DNA from 2 places in the Stackebrandtia sp. genome. Region 2 is predicted to be linked to the other one. Evidence: riboswitches for the same ligand, from Rfam matches in the RefSeq annotation. Region 2 holds a riboswitch; the other holds the start of a gene.
The links. A riboswitch is a leader RNA that binds a small molecule or an ion and turns the genes downstream of it on or off. The one in region 2 is predicted to bind S-adenosylmethionine.

Region 1: linked by a shared signal. The riboswitch ahead of thrC (threonine synthase) and the one ahead of VE172_RS18390 (aminotransferase class V-fold PLP-dependent enzyme) in region 2 are both predicted to bind S-adenosylmethionine.

What each region holds. Positions count from the first base shown of each region.
Region 1 covers NZ_DASQPW010000161.1:4,690-10,419, forward strand. The annotation lists gene VE172_RS12000 (YciI family protein) at 1-160, shown strand, start outside; gene larE (ATP-dependent sacrificial sulfur transferase LarE) at 157-1,011, opposite strand; gene VE172_RS12010 (hypothetical protein) at 1,209-1,466, opposite strand; gene VE172_RS12015 (hypothetical protein) at 1,564-2,079, opposite strand; gene VE172_RS12020 (hypothetical protein) at 2,072-2,677, opposite strand; gene VE172_RS12025 (hypothetical protein) at 2,689-2,943, opposite strand; gene thrC (threonine synthase) at 3,253-4,524, opposite strand; SAM riboswitch class I at 4,571-4,677, opposite strand; gene VE172_RS12035 (hypothetical protein) at 4,743-5,525, opposite strand; partial or broken gene VE172_RS12040 (hypothetical protein) at 5,529-5,730, opposite strand, start outside.
Region 2 covers NZ_DASQPW010000237.1:12,665-18,394, reverse strand. The annotation lists gene VE172_RS18415 (nucleoside deaminase) at 1-286, opposite strand, end outside; gene VE172_RS18410 (tRNA adenosine deaminase-associated protein) at 276-776, opposite strand; gene VE172_RS18405 (hypothetical protein) at 870-1,352, opposite strand; gene VE172_RS18400 (hypothetical protein) at 1,385-2,518, opposite strand; gene VE172_RS18395 (PrsW family intramembrane metalloprotease) at 2,701-4,098, opposite strand; SAM riboswitch class IV at 4,209-4,326, shown strand; gene VE172_RS18390 (aminotransferase class V-fold PLP-dependent enzyme) at 4,360-5,730, shown strand, end outside.

The DNA.
Region 1 (5,730 bases), on a different contig from region 2:
CGACGGCGTCGCCGTGTCGAACGCCCCGTTCGCGGGCGAGACCGAGACCATCGGCGGCTACATCCTGGTGGAGGCCGCCGACGAGGCCGAGGCCGTCGAGATCGCCAAGACCTGGCCGACGCCCGAGACCATCGAGATCTGGCCCGTGCTGCCGAACTAGCGGTAGTGCTCGGGGTCGGGGAGCATCTCGTTCATCGACCCCGAGCGGAACCCTTGGGGGTCAAGGGAAACGCGGCGGTAGCCGTCGAGCGGGTTCCACAGGGAGGGTCGCGCCGCGACCGCGTCGACCAGGTCGGCGTCGACCTCGACCCTGGCGTGGTCGTCGCCCAGATCGCGGACGCGCAGATTGCGGACGGCGATTCCCGCGTCGCGCAGGGACAGCCGCAGGGCGGTCTCGGCGCGCGACACCCGTGCCAGGCCGCCGCTGGTGACCTCGATGCCGTAGGCGATGCGGCTGGACAGGCAGGCGGCGGCGGGCTTGTCCCAGGTGGAAAGCCCCCAGTCGCGGGAGGCGGCGCGGACCTGGGCCTTGGTGAAGCCGCTGTCGCGCAACGGCGTGACGGCGCCCCGCTCGGCGGCGGCACGGATGCCCGGGCGGAAGCCCGCGATGGCGTCGTCGGCGTTGGTCCCCGTGGCGATGTGGGCCACGCCGCGCTGGGAGGCCAGCGGCGCCAGGGTGTCGAGCAGCTCGGACTTGCAGAAGTAGCAGCGGTCGCCCGCGTTGGCGCGATACCCCTCGCGGGACAGCTCGTCGGTGCCCGGCGTGAGATGGACCACCCCGAGGCCGCGGGCGAACCCGCGGGCACCATCCAGTTCGGACTCGGGCAGGCTCGGCGACACGGCGGTCGCGGCGGTCACGGCGTCGGCGCCGAGCGCGCGCACGGCCGCGGCCAGCAAAAACGCCGAGTCCGCCCCGCCCGAGAAAGCCACCATGAGCGAGCCGTACCCACGCAACCGCCGCTGGAGATCGTCCAGCGCGGCGCACAGAGTTGCGTCGAGGCCAGTGGTCATGCCGCGAAGCCTACGTCGGGGGCCGTGCGGCGGCTCAGACTCGGGTCGATGGCGAGATGCCGTTTCTCGACATCGAGGAGTTGGCGTCGAACAGGTCGATTTGTTCGCTGGCAAGGCGGAGGAGGAGCTAGTGCTTATGGCACTTGCGACGACGACAACCCCGCCAGCGGGTAAATCGGACGTTCAAAGACAGCTCCTCAGATGCTGTTGATGTAGTCCTCGGCGGCGGAGCTGCCCGCCATGGAGGACTGGACGGCCTCGTCCAGTTTGGAGCGGACGTCCTCCCAAAACGACATGGCCTCTCGGGGCTTGTCGTGGCTGGTGTCCTGCGATGCCTCCTGGATCGCCGAGACGGCATTGTCGATCGCCGTCTTGGCGGATTCGATGAAGCTGATGCACTCATTGGACTGTTCGATGGCCTGTTGGGTCTGTGCCTTTACTTCCGCGATGGACATGGGTGGTTTTCCTCCTCGGGGGGTACGGAGTCGTGTCTCAAGACGGTTCTCCCGTGCCCGAATCGATGGTTCGGTCGCGCCGTGGGACACCGTGCCCTCAGGCACCGCTCGCCCAGGCGGACGCTTGGGCCGCGGCACTGGACGAGTGCGCCAACGCCTGTTCGCAGGCTTCCATGCCGCTTTCCAAGGCGGACACCATTTCTGGGACCTCTTCGAGGCCCGAGTCCTGGGTTTCCTTTATCACCCTGGCAAGCGCGTCACGCAGCCGAGACTTCATGGTGGACACCAGTGCGTCCACATCGGTCTTAACGAGGTGGACGGTGTCGTCAACGGCCCTCCGCAGCTCGCCGACATTGGTGAAGCTTGACGGCCCGCGAGATCCGTTCCAAGCCGTGTAGGCGATTTTCGTGGCCTCGCCCACCGCGACGCCGACGATCGCGCCCACGTAATCGCCCGCGATCCATCCGAGAGAAACAGCCGTCATGGTGACCGCGGACCTGGTGCCCTCACCGAAGACGCTGGCGAACCACACGCCGCCCTGGCGTCGCAGCGATTCGCGAAACCGTTGCCGCTTACCGTGTTTGCTGCTGCGTGTCCCGCCGTATTTACCCATGGACGGGCTCCAGATAGCCACATTCGGATGCGACGATCACGGGCAGCATCTCCGCTAGGTGCCCCGCGACGCTTTCGGGGGTCTCGTCGGGATACTCGGCGGCCAGCAGTGCGCAGCCGTTCCAGATCGATCCGTCGCGATGCGAACCCGCCCACAGGATCCGCGTCCAACTGTCGACACTCAACTGTTCCTCGCCGTTGTTGCCGATGGCGTAGAGGTCGGGATCGGTCGGCGAGTTGCCGAAACTGCTCGCCGTGGGCATCAGGATGTACTCGCGCAGGAATGGTTCCAATGGATCGTTGGCGAGGTCCACCTCGACCAGGGCGTTCATCCCGATCAGCTTGTCGATGATGTGTTCGAGGTCGCGATCGCTCAGCTTGTCATTGTTGTCATGGACGGCGCGCCGCAGCGCGTCGCGATCGAATCTCGTCTCATAGTGTGCTCGCGGATTCGAGTGGGCCATCACCCACACGCCAGTCTCGTTGAACGTCAACCTTTCCAGCTCGTCCCCGATGAGAATCTCGACGTACGCGAACTCACCCTTGTCGTCGTAGCACGGCCCCAGCGTTCGCCCGATCGCAATGATGCTCCTCGTCATCGCTGTCCCCCCTAGATCCTGTTCCTGAAGTTCTGGATCGCCGTGGCGGCACGCTGCACCGCCACGTCACAGTCCTGGGTGGCGCGGCTGGCGGCATCGAACTCACCAACGGCATCGCGCGCGTCGTCCCGTGCCGAGCCATCGCTGTAGGCGCCGATGACCTGGGCCGCCTCGCCATAACCCTTCTTCACGCTGTCCGCCAAGCGGCGTATGGCATCGAGCTCTTCCAGCACCGCGCGCATTTCGATCTTCACGATGTCGGTCATGGCGTCCCCACCGCCACGCCGACACTTCCGTGTCCACTTGCGGGTCGACGGAGGACGATCAAGACTGCGGGCATGGCGCATCGATTCCTCAATGTCACTACATCAATGAATTGATGCGGGCTCATCGCTTGCCGCCCAGCGCTTCCCACCGTCGAGCAACGGCGTAGTGACACTCAATGAACAGTAAATCGCTTGTCCGATCTCCGCGCGATCCGCCTGTCGGCTATCCGACAACAACGCGAGGCGGGTCCCCCCGATCGGGTGACCCGCCTTGAGATAGCGAAATGTCTACAGTGCCTCAGTCGGGTCTCACCCGAGCAACCCCGCCTCCCTGGCCGCCTTCAGCGACGGCTTGACCTGGTGGGTCGGCCCCGCGGCGACGGCGTCCAGGGTCTTCAGGCCCTCGCCCGTGTTGTAGATGACGGTCTCGGCGGCGGGGTCGAGCCTGCCCTGGGCCAGCAGCTTCTTCAGGGTCGCGACCACCACTCCGCCCGCCGTCTCGGCGAAGACACCCGTGGTGCGGGCCAGCAGCCGAATTCCATCGCGGATCTCGTCGTCGTCCACGTCGGCCATCCAGCCGCCGCTGCGCCGCACCGCCTCGATGGCGTAGGGGCCTGCGGCGGGGTCGCCGATGTTGAGCGACTTGGCGATGCCCGTGGGCTTCACGGGGACGATGTCGTCGGTGTCGTTCTCCAGCGCCGTCACGATCGGGTTGCAGCCGCGCGACTGGGCCCCGAACACTCGCTGCTCGGCGGAGTCCACGAGCCCGATCTCCGCCATCTCGGTGAATGCCTTGTCCACCTTGGTGAGCAGCTCGCCCGAGGCCATCGGGATCACCACCTGGGCGGGCACCCGCCAGCCCAGCTGCTCGGCGACCTCGTAGCCCAGTGTCTTGGAGCCCTCGGCGTAGTACGGGCGCACGTTGACGTTGACGAAGGCGGTGTCCTCGAACTCGTCGGTCTCGGTGAGCTCGCCGCACAGGCGGTTGACGTCGTCGTAGTTGCCCTCGATCGCCACCAGCTGTCCACCGTAGACCGCCGTGGTGATGATCTTGCCGGGCTCCAGGTCGTAAGGGATGAAGACAATGGACGGTTTGCCCGCGCGCGCCGCGTGGGCGGCCACCGAGTTGGCGAGGTTGCCCGTGGAGGCGCAGGCGAAGCGCTCGAAGCCGAGCTGGGAGGCCGCCGTGAGGGCCGCCGAGACCACGCGGTCCTTGAAGGAGTGGGTGGGGTTGGCGCTGTCGTCCTTGACCCACAGGGTTTTCATGCCGAGCTCGCGGGCCAGGTTGTCGGCCCTGATCAGCGGGGTCATGCCGGGGTTGAGGGTGACGCGGGTGGACGGGTCGACGCCCGCGGGCAGCAGGGCGGCGTAGCGCCACAGGTTGTTCGGGCCCGCCTCGATCCGCTCGCGGGTGACGCGGGCCAGGGCGGCGGCGTCGTAGTCGACCTCGAGCGGGCCGAAACACTGCCAACAGGCGTGCTGGGCGGCCAGCGGGTAGGTGGCCTGGCAGTTGCGGCACACCAGGCCGGTGGCGGGGCTGTCGGTGAATGGTGTGGTGGCGACGGACGCGCTCACGCTGATCTCCTTCGTACGCGGGGGCCGTGTACTCCCCGCGAAGGAAGCCGCAGCCTCATCTTCCCGACGCGTTCAGCATCGGCCGGATTTGGCACCTGCCCGCACGGGGTGGTTGCCGCGGTGTCGACGGGCCGTTCCCTCGACCGCTCTGGATGAAGTACGGCGGATTCTACGCCACGCCCGCGGGGACCGCCACCATGACGGCCGTCACCTGCGCGAACGGCTCAGCGCCAGACGAGGGCGGCGGATTCGTCGGCGTTCATGTAGTGCAGATACCGCTTGGCGACGGCGGCGTCGACGGACTTGGCGGCCGTGCACACCGTGATCACCGCGACCTGCCTGTCGACGCCGATCACCCAGTCCTCGTACGCCGGGTGAGGCAGGCGCCCGAGCTTCTTGATGGTGAGGTCGCGGCGGGAGATGTCGTCCGTCAGTCGCTTGGCGGCCTTCTTGCTGGACATCACCACGAAGAGGTTGGTGAGCTTGAGATCCCCGCCCTCGGCGGCGTAGCTGACCTCGGCGCCGTAACGGCACCCCAGTTTGGGCAGCTTCGAGGAGTGGGCGAAGCCGCAGCGCTCGAAGTCCCAGCCCTTGAGGTGCTTGGCATCCAGCTTGACGTCGCCCAGCTTGAAATGCCAGTCGTGGTCGTAGTCGGAGGCGCTGATCCTGCCCGGGGTCCCGCCTCCACTGTGGGAGGCCGAGTCGGCCGCCATCACCACGATCCCCGCGACCAGGGCCACGACGATGATCAGACCGACCCCCACCACGAGGCCCAGCGTCGTCGACAGCCCCGACCGGCGCGGCCTCGGAAGCGGCGTGGCGGTGACGCCCGCGCGCGGGATCGGGGGGAAGGGCGGGGGCGCGGCCGGGGTCGGGCGATCCCCGGGGAGGTCGGGCCCGGGCTCCGACGGTTCATCCGATGTGGACTTCGTTGGAGGCGGCGGCGGGACCGGACCCGGCGCCGCGGTCGGGTCGGGGAAGGTCTGGTCGGCGGGCGGGAATGTCACGGTCTACCAGGGAAGTTCCGAGGCGTGGTCGGTGTGGAACGCGTCCAGGACCTCGGTGGAGGTGTCCACCACCTGCTTGTCGTCGGTGTCGATGGCGCCGATCGTGGCGACCAGGTAGCGGCCGTTGGGCTCCACGTAGCCGTAGACCTCGCGGGACTCGTCGTAGATGCCGCTTTCGGAGTGGAACTTGAAACTCGTGAAGTCC
Region 2 (5,730 bases):
GGGTGATGGCCCCGGCGCACATGGTGCACGGTTCCACCGTCACCACCAGGGTGCAGCCGTCCAGGTGCCAACCGTCCCCGTGCCGACGCGCGGCGGCGCGCAACGCCAGGATCTCGGCGTGAGCGGTGGGATCCCCCGTGGCCTCGCGGGCATTGTGGGCCGCGGCCAGCTCCACCCCGGCCGCGTCCATTACGACGGCGCCGATGGGAATGTCCCGACCGGACTCCCCCGCCACCTCCAGCGCCCGGCCCATCCAGGCGGAGTGCCGTCGGTCGTCAGGCCTCATGGACCTCTTCGAGGACATCTCCGCAGCCGATGATGTTGGCGACCTCGGCGGTCACGTCCGTCGGGAGCATGCCGTCCTTGGCGCACAAGGCGATCAGGGTTTCGGGCGAGACCCCCAGATCGGACAGCAGGTCGGCCTCGCCGACCGGGTGGGCGTCCAGCTCGCTCGTGACGGGCGTGTCCAGTTCGGTGTTGTCGATGCCGGCCCGCACGTCGGTGTCGATGTCTCCCAACAGGACACCGCCGAGCCGGCTCTCGTCGGCGAATGGCGCGTCGGAGCCGAAGATCCGCGCGTCGTCGCCGTCGTCCAGTCGCACGATCACCAGGTACTCGTCGTCCGCCTCCACAAACAACAGTGAGATCTCGGCGTCGGGGTTGGCGTCGCGCAGGACATCGATGACCTCATCGATGTCCGAGGCCCCGTCCAGGTCGACCTCGGTGGCCTCCCAGGTGTCGTCGCTACGGGTGGCGGCGACCGCGAAATAGGACAATGTGTACTCCCGTAGAGGAAAGTTCTGGTAGGGACTCGTCAAGTCGGTGTCGACTTGACTACATGGGCTTCACAGGGTATGGCGCCCAAGGGGTCACCACAAGAGCCAGGAACCGTCGAGCGCATGCCATTCCACCACAGCGCCGACGACCGCGATCGCCGTCCCGGCCACCGCCGCGACCCCGCAGGCAGCGCCCCGGTCACCGTAACGCACCAGGACGAATGCGCCGGACGCCGCGAACAAGCCTGCGATCAGCATCACCCACAAGGTGGAACGCAGATCGCCCCCGAGGAAAAACGTGACGAACATCCACAGCAGGGTGACGCCCGCGCCGGCGAACACACCGCCCGGTGTGGACCGATGGGGTTCGCGGAAGGTGGGGCGCGCCAAGGCTTCGTCGATGGCGTGGCGCTGCGGGATCACGGGCTCCCGCAGGGCGGACGGCGGCACGTACGGGGCGCGCATCGCCGGATCGCGACGCGGCGTCGACGGCCCGGCCGGGCTGGCGGCCGGCCAATGGGTCGCCGGGGCGCTGGAGGCGCCGGGCACGGCCCAGCCGGGTGTCGAGTCACTCATGGCATACAGACTATGCGTACATCTTCAGGTCGTCACGTGTGGAACAGCGCGAATCCGCGCTGCTTGTGCTGCCCGCCATCGAAGGTGAGGAAGTCCCCGCCCACCGCGATGCTGCCGGAGCCGCTGGCGATGGCGCGCACGCCGACCACCGAGTCGGCGTCGGGGCTCCAGTCGGAGACGGTGCCGGAGGTGCCCACCGACAGCAGCTTGCCGCGGTCGGCGTACACGCCCTGGGTGCAGGCGCCGTGGGTGCCGACCTGGGTGCCCTTGCAGGCGCGCTCGAAGTGGCCTCCGGCGTACACCTGGCCGTCGCGTTCCTGCACGGCCACGACGTCGCCGTCGGTCATGCGGGTCCACTGCTCGGCGCCCGAGGAGCTCAGCGCCACCACCCGTCCGCCCGATCCTCCGGCCACCACGTAGACCCGGGAACCGACGACGTCGACGTCGTAGACCACCACGTTGAAGTCGGTGTGGAAGCCCGAGTCGACGGCACCGGTGTCGCGGTTGAGCGCCACCAGTTTGCGGACGGTCTTGCCGTTGACGGTGTTGAAGGTGCCCGACGCGTAGATGCGGGAGCCGGCGGCCTCGAGGTGGCGGACGCTGCCGTCGGACAGCTGCGGGGTGAAGCCGGAGACCAGGCCGCCGTGGACCAGGCCGACCGCCGCGGCGCGCCCGCGCGCCTCGCCGTTGACGGAGGTGAACGTCCCTCCCATGTAGAGCCGCTTGCCGGACACCGCCAGCGTGGAGGCGGGCGCGCTGAGGTTCACTCGGTAATCCGCGTCCAGGTCGCCGGTGCTCATGTTGAAGCGCGCCAGCCGATGCATGGGCTGTCCATCCACTTCGGAGAAACCTCCGGACACGTAGAGGTAGGTGCCGTCGCTGGCCAGCGCCGTGACCGGGCCGTTGAGTTCGGGGGCGAAGCCGCGCAGGTCGCCGTCGGTGTCCACGGCGGCGAGGTAGGAACGCTCCCGCCGATCGCCGTCCTTTGTGGTGGACTGGGTGAACCGGCCCCCGACGTAGTACACGCCGCCGGAATAGGCGATGGCCGTGACCGAGTCGCTGAAGCTCGCCGAGGCGGACGGGGTCTGGGTGAGAGCCGCGTTGGCGGGCATGGGGGTGAGCACGGCGAGCGCCACCGCCGCCAGCAACAGAATCAGGCGTTTCATGGTTGCCGATTGTGGCACCGCCCGCACCCGAAGTACGGGAGGCGCGCGTGGCGGCGGAACTCAGTAGGGGCGCGGGCTCCAGGCGCAGGAACCGCCCGGTGGTGCATTTACCCACCCGAGCTCAGTAGGGGCGCGGACTCCGGGCCCAGGAACCGCCCAGTGGTGCATTTGCCCACCCAAGCTCAGTAGGGGCGCGGACTCCAGGGCACTCCCGGCGGCGGCGGGGGCGGCGGAGCCGGGGCCACGATGATCGGCATCGGCATCACCGGGGCTGCGGGCGGGTTGACCTGGCGGACCGAGCCGTCGGGGAACTGGATCTGGTAGTAGCGGCCGTCCCACATGGCACGCGGCATGGCCGGGTCGGCGTTGGCGAACACCTCGCGGCAGGCGACGATCGCCTCCAGCAGGGCCTGCGCGCGGGCGCCGTCGTCCGGGTGGGACACGCCGCGGCGGTTGGCGTCGCGCAGCAGGGCCAACTGCGTGGCCAGGTGCTGGTAGTCGCGCATCGCCTTGATGCCGGCGTCGCCGGCGACCCGCCGGGCCCAGCGGCGCGCCGAGGTGCGGCGGCGATAGGTGGCCAGGGCGGCGATCTCGGGAGGCGAGAACCAGCCGGCGTCCACGTAGTCGGCCAGCACCGCCACGGCGAGCCGCGCCTCGGAGGCCCGCACCCACAGAGCACCGCCCACCGCGGAGAAGAAGATCGGCATCATCACCGACAGGTAGCCGGAGAAGTAGACGGCCGCCCCCATGGACGCCAGCAGGTTCCAGCTGGCGTGCAGCAGCATGGCCACCAGCAGCATCGCGATCGGCAGCAGCCAGCGGGCCGCCCGGCGCCGGGCGCGGCGCCGGGAGAAGCCCAGGCCGATGGCGGTCATCGAGGTGAACAGCGGGTGGGCGAAGGCGCTGAACAGGATGCGTCCGACGAAGGTGATCGTCACGAGCATCGCGCCGCCGGCCACGCCGCCGGAATGCGAGCCCTCGGCGTAGCCGCGCCCCAGGTAGAGGATGTTCTCCACCATGGCGAAGCCCACCGCCGACAGGCCACAGTAGAGCAGGGCGTCGACCATGCCGGTGAAGTGGCGGCGCCGGAACCAGAAGATCAGCAGCGGCCCCAGGGCCTTCATGCTCTCCTCGATCACCGGGGCCACGGTGGTGGCGGTGAACAGGTCCGCCCAGGTCTGGCCCTGCGGCGGCGCCCACGGCCAGTCGACCTTGCTGTACAGATACCCGCCCAGGGTGTTGACGCCCAGCGCGACGGACGTCGCGACGCAGGCCCCCCAGCCGAAGCAGAACACCAGGTACTTGGCGGGCTTGGGGTTGTAGCGCCCCAGCCACAGGAAGGCCGCGACCAGAAACGGCACCGGCAGGATCGCCGCCGACACCCCGATGATGGTGGCGCGCGGGCCCAGGCGATACCCGGTCGCCCACCACATCACCACGGCACCGGCCGCCAGCAGCACGATGATGCCCCCCATCACCAGGAATCGCCGCCAGGAGAACCCGTCCTGCGGGCTCACCTGTGGACGGCTCGCCTCGGGTTGAGGTGGCGAGGCCGGGCTGCCGGGCTGCACGCTCGTCATGGCCACAGCGTATCGACGCGCCCGTCGCCGCGCTCGACCGATCGGGGCCGACATCTCATTCACCGGTATCGGGTGGACGCGCCCGGCCGGGCCGGTTATTCTCGGCCCCAGGTCACGAGCGACAGTGCGAAGCCCCGGCTGGCTGTCCGGCAACCCAACTCCGCGTGGGGGTGCCCCGGGTGAGGACCGGGTCCGTGCGCCAATCCGCGTGCCGGACAAGCGCGGACCCCTCGCGGGTCCCCGAGACTCGCTGGAGGCCAGGTGTCCACGTCGACCCTGATCAATCGCCCGAATCCCACCCTGCCAGTCGTGCGCCGCGAGGCCGCGCTGGCGCCGCTGCGGCGTCCCCGCCGCGACCGCCGCCTCGAGGTGATCGAGGCCCCCGATGTGCCGCTCGTGGACGGGCGCCGGGTGCGTTACGCCAACTTCGACTACGCCGCCAGCGCCCCGGCCGTGCGGGCCGCCGCCGATGCCGTGGCCGAACTGCTGCCCCGCTACACCGCCGTCCACCGTGGAGCGGGCTGGCTGTCACGGGAATGTACCCGCTCCTACGAGCGGGCCCGCGCCCAGGTGGCGCGCTTCCTGGGCTGCCGCCCCGACGACCACGTCGTGTTCACCCGGCACACCACCGAGTCGATGAACCTGCTGGCGGGCGCGCTTCCGGAGGGCACCCGGGTGGTGGTGTTCGACTCCGAGCACCACGCGAACCTGCTTCCCTGGCGGGAGCCGATCCGGCTGCCGATCCCCGACTCCCCCGCCACCGCGGTGCGTTCCATCGTGGCGGCGCTGGAGGTGCTGGGGAGAGACAAGCCAGTGCTGGTCGCCATCACCGGCGCGTCCAATGTGACCGGTGAGCTGTTCCCGGTGGCCGAGATCTGCGTGGCCGCCCGCAGGTTCGGCGCCCGGGTGCTGTTGGACGCCGCGCAGCTGGCGCCCCACCGCCCCGTCGACATCGCCGCCCTCGGCGTGGACTACGTGGCGTTCTCGGGCCACAAGCTGTACGCGCCGTTCGGCGCCGGTGTGCTGGCCGGGCGCGGCGACTGGCTGGACGCCGCCGCACCGCACCTGTCCGGCGGCGGCGCCACCGCCGAGGTGGGCGACGCGACCTGCGACATCGCGTGGAAGCGGGGCCCGGCGCGGCACGAGGCCGGCAGCCCCAACGTGCTGGGGGCCGTGGCGCTGGGCGCCGTGTGCGAGGCGCTGAACGGCGAGGTGTGGGAGGCGCTGGTGGCGCGCGAGGAGGCGCTGCGCGAGCGGCTGGCGCGCGGCCTGGCGGGTATCGACGGCGTCGCCCGGCTGCGGCTGTTCTCCCCCGGCGCGGCGAGCGTCGGCACCGTCGCCTTCGTCATCGAGGGCCTGAACTCCGGCGTGGCCGCCGCCGCGCTGTCGGCCGAGTACGGCATCGGCGTGCGCGACGGGTTGTTCTGCGCGCATCCCCTGACCCGCAGGCTGCTGCTGGATTCGCGGGCGAATGTGGACGGTCAGGCGCTGCGGGCCAGCGTGGGGCTCGGCACCACCACCGCCGACGTCGACCGGCTCGTCGAGGCGGTGGCCCGGCTGGCCGCCGACGGACCGGCCGTGGAGTACGCGGTCGTGGACGGCCGCCACGCCCCCGTGGACGACCCGCGCGAG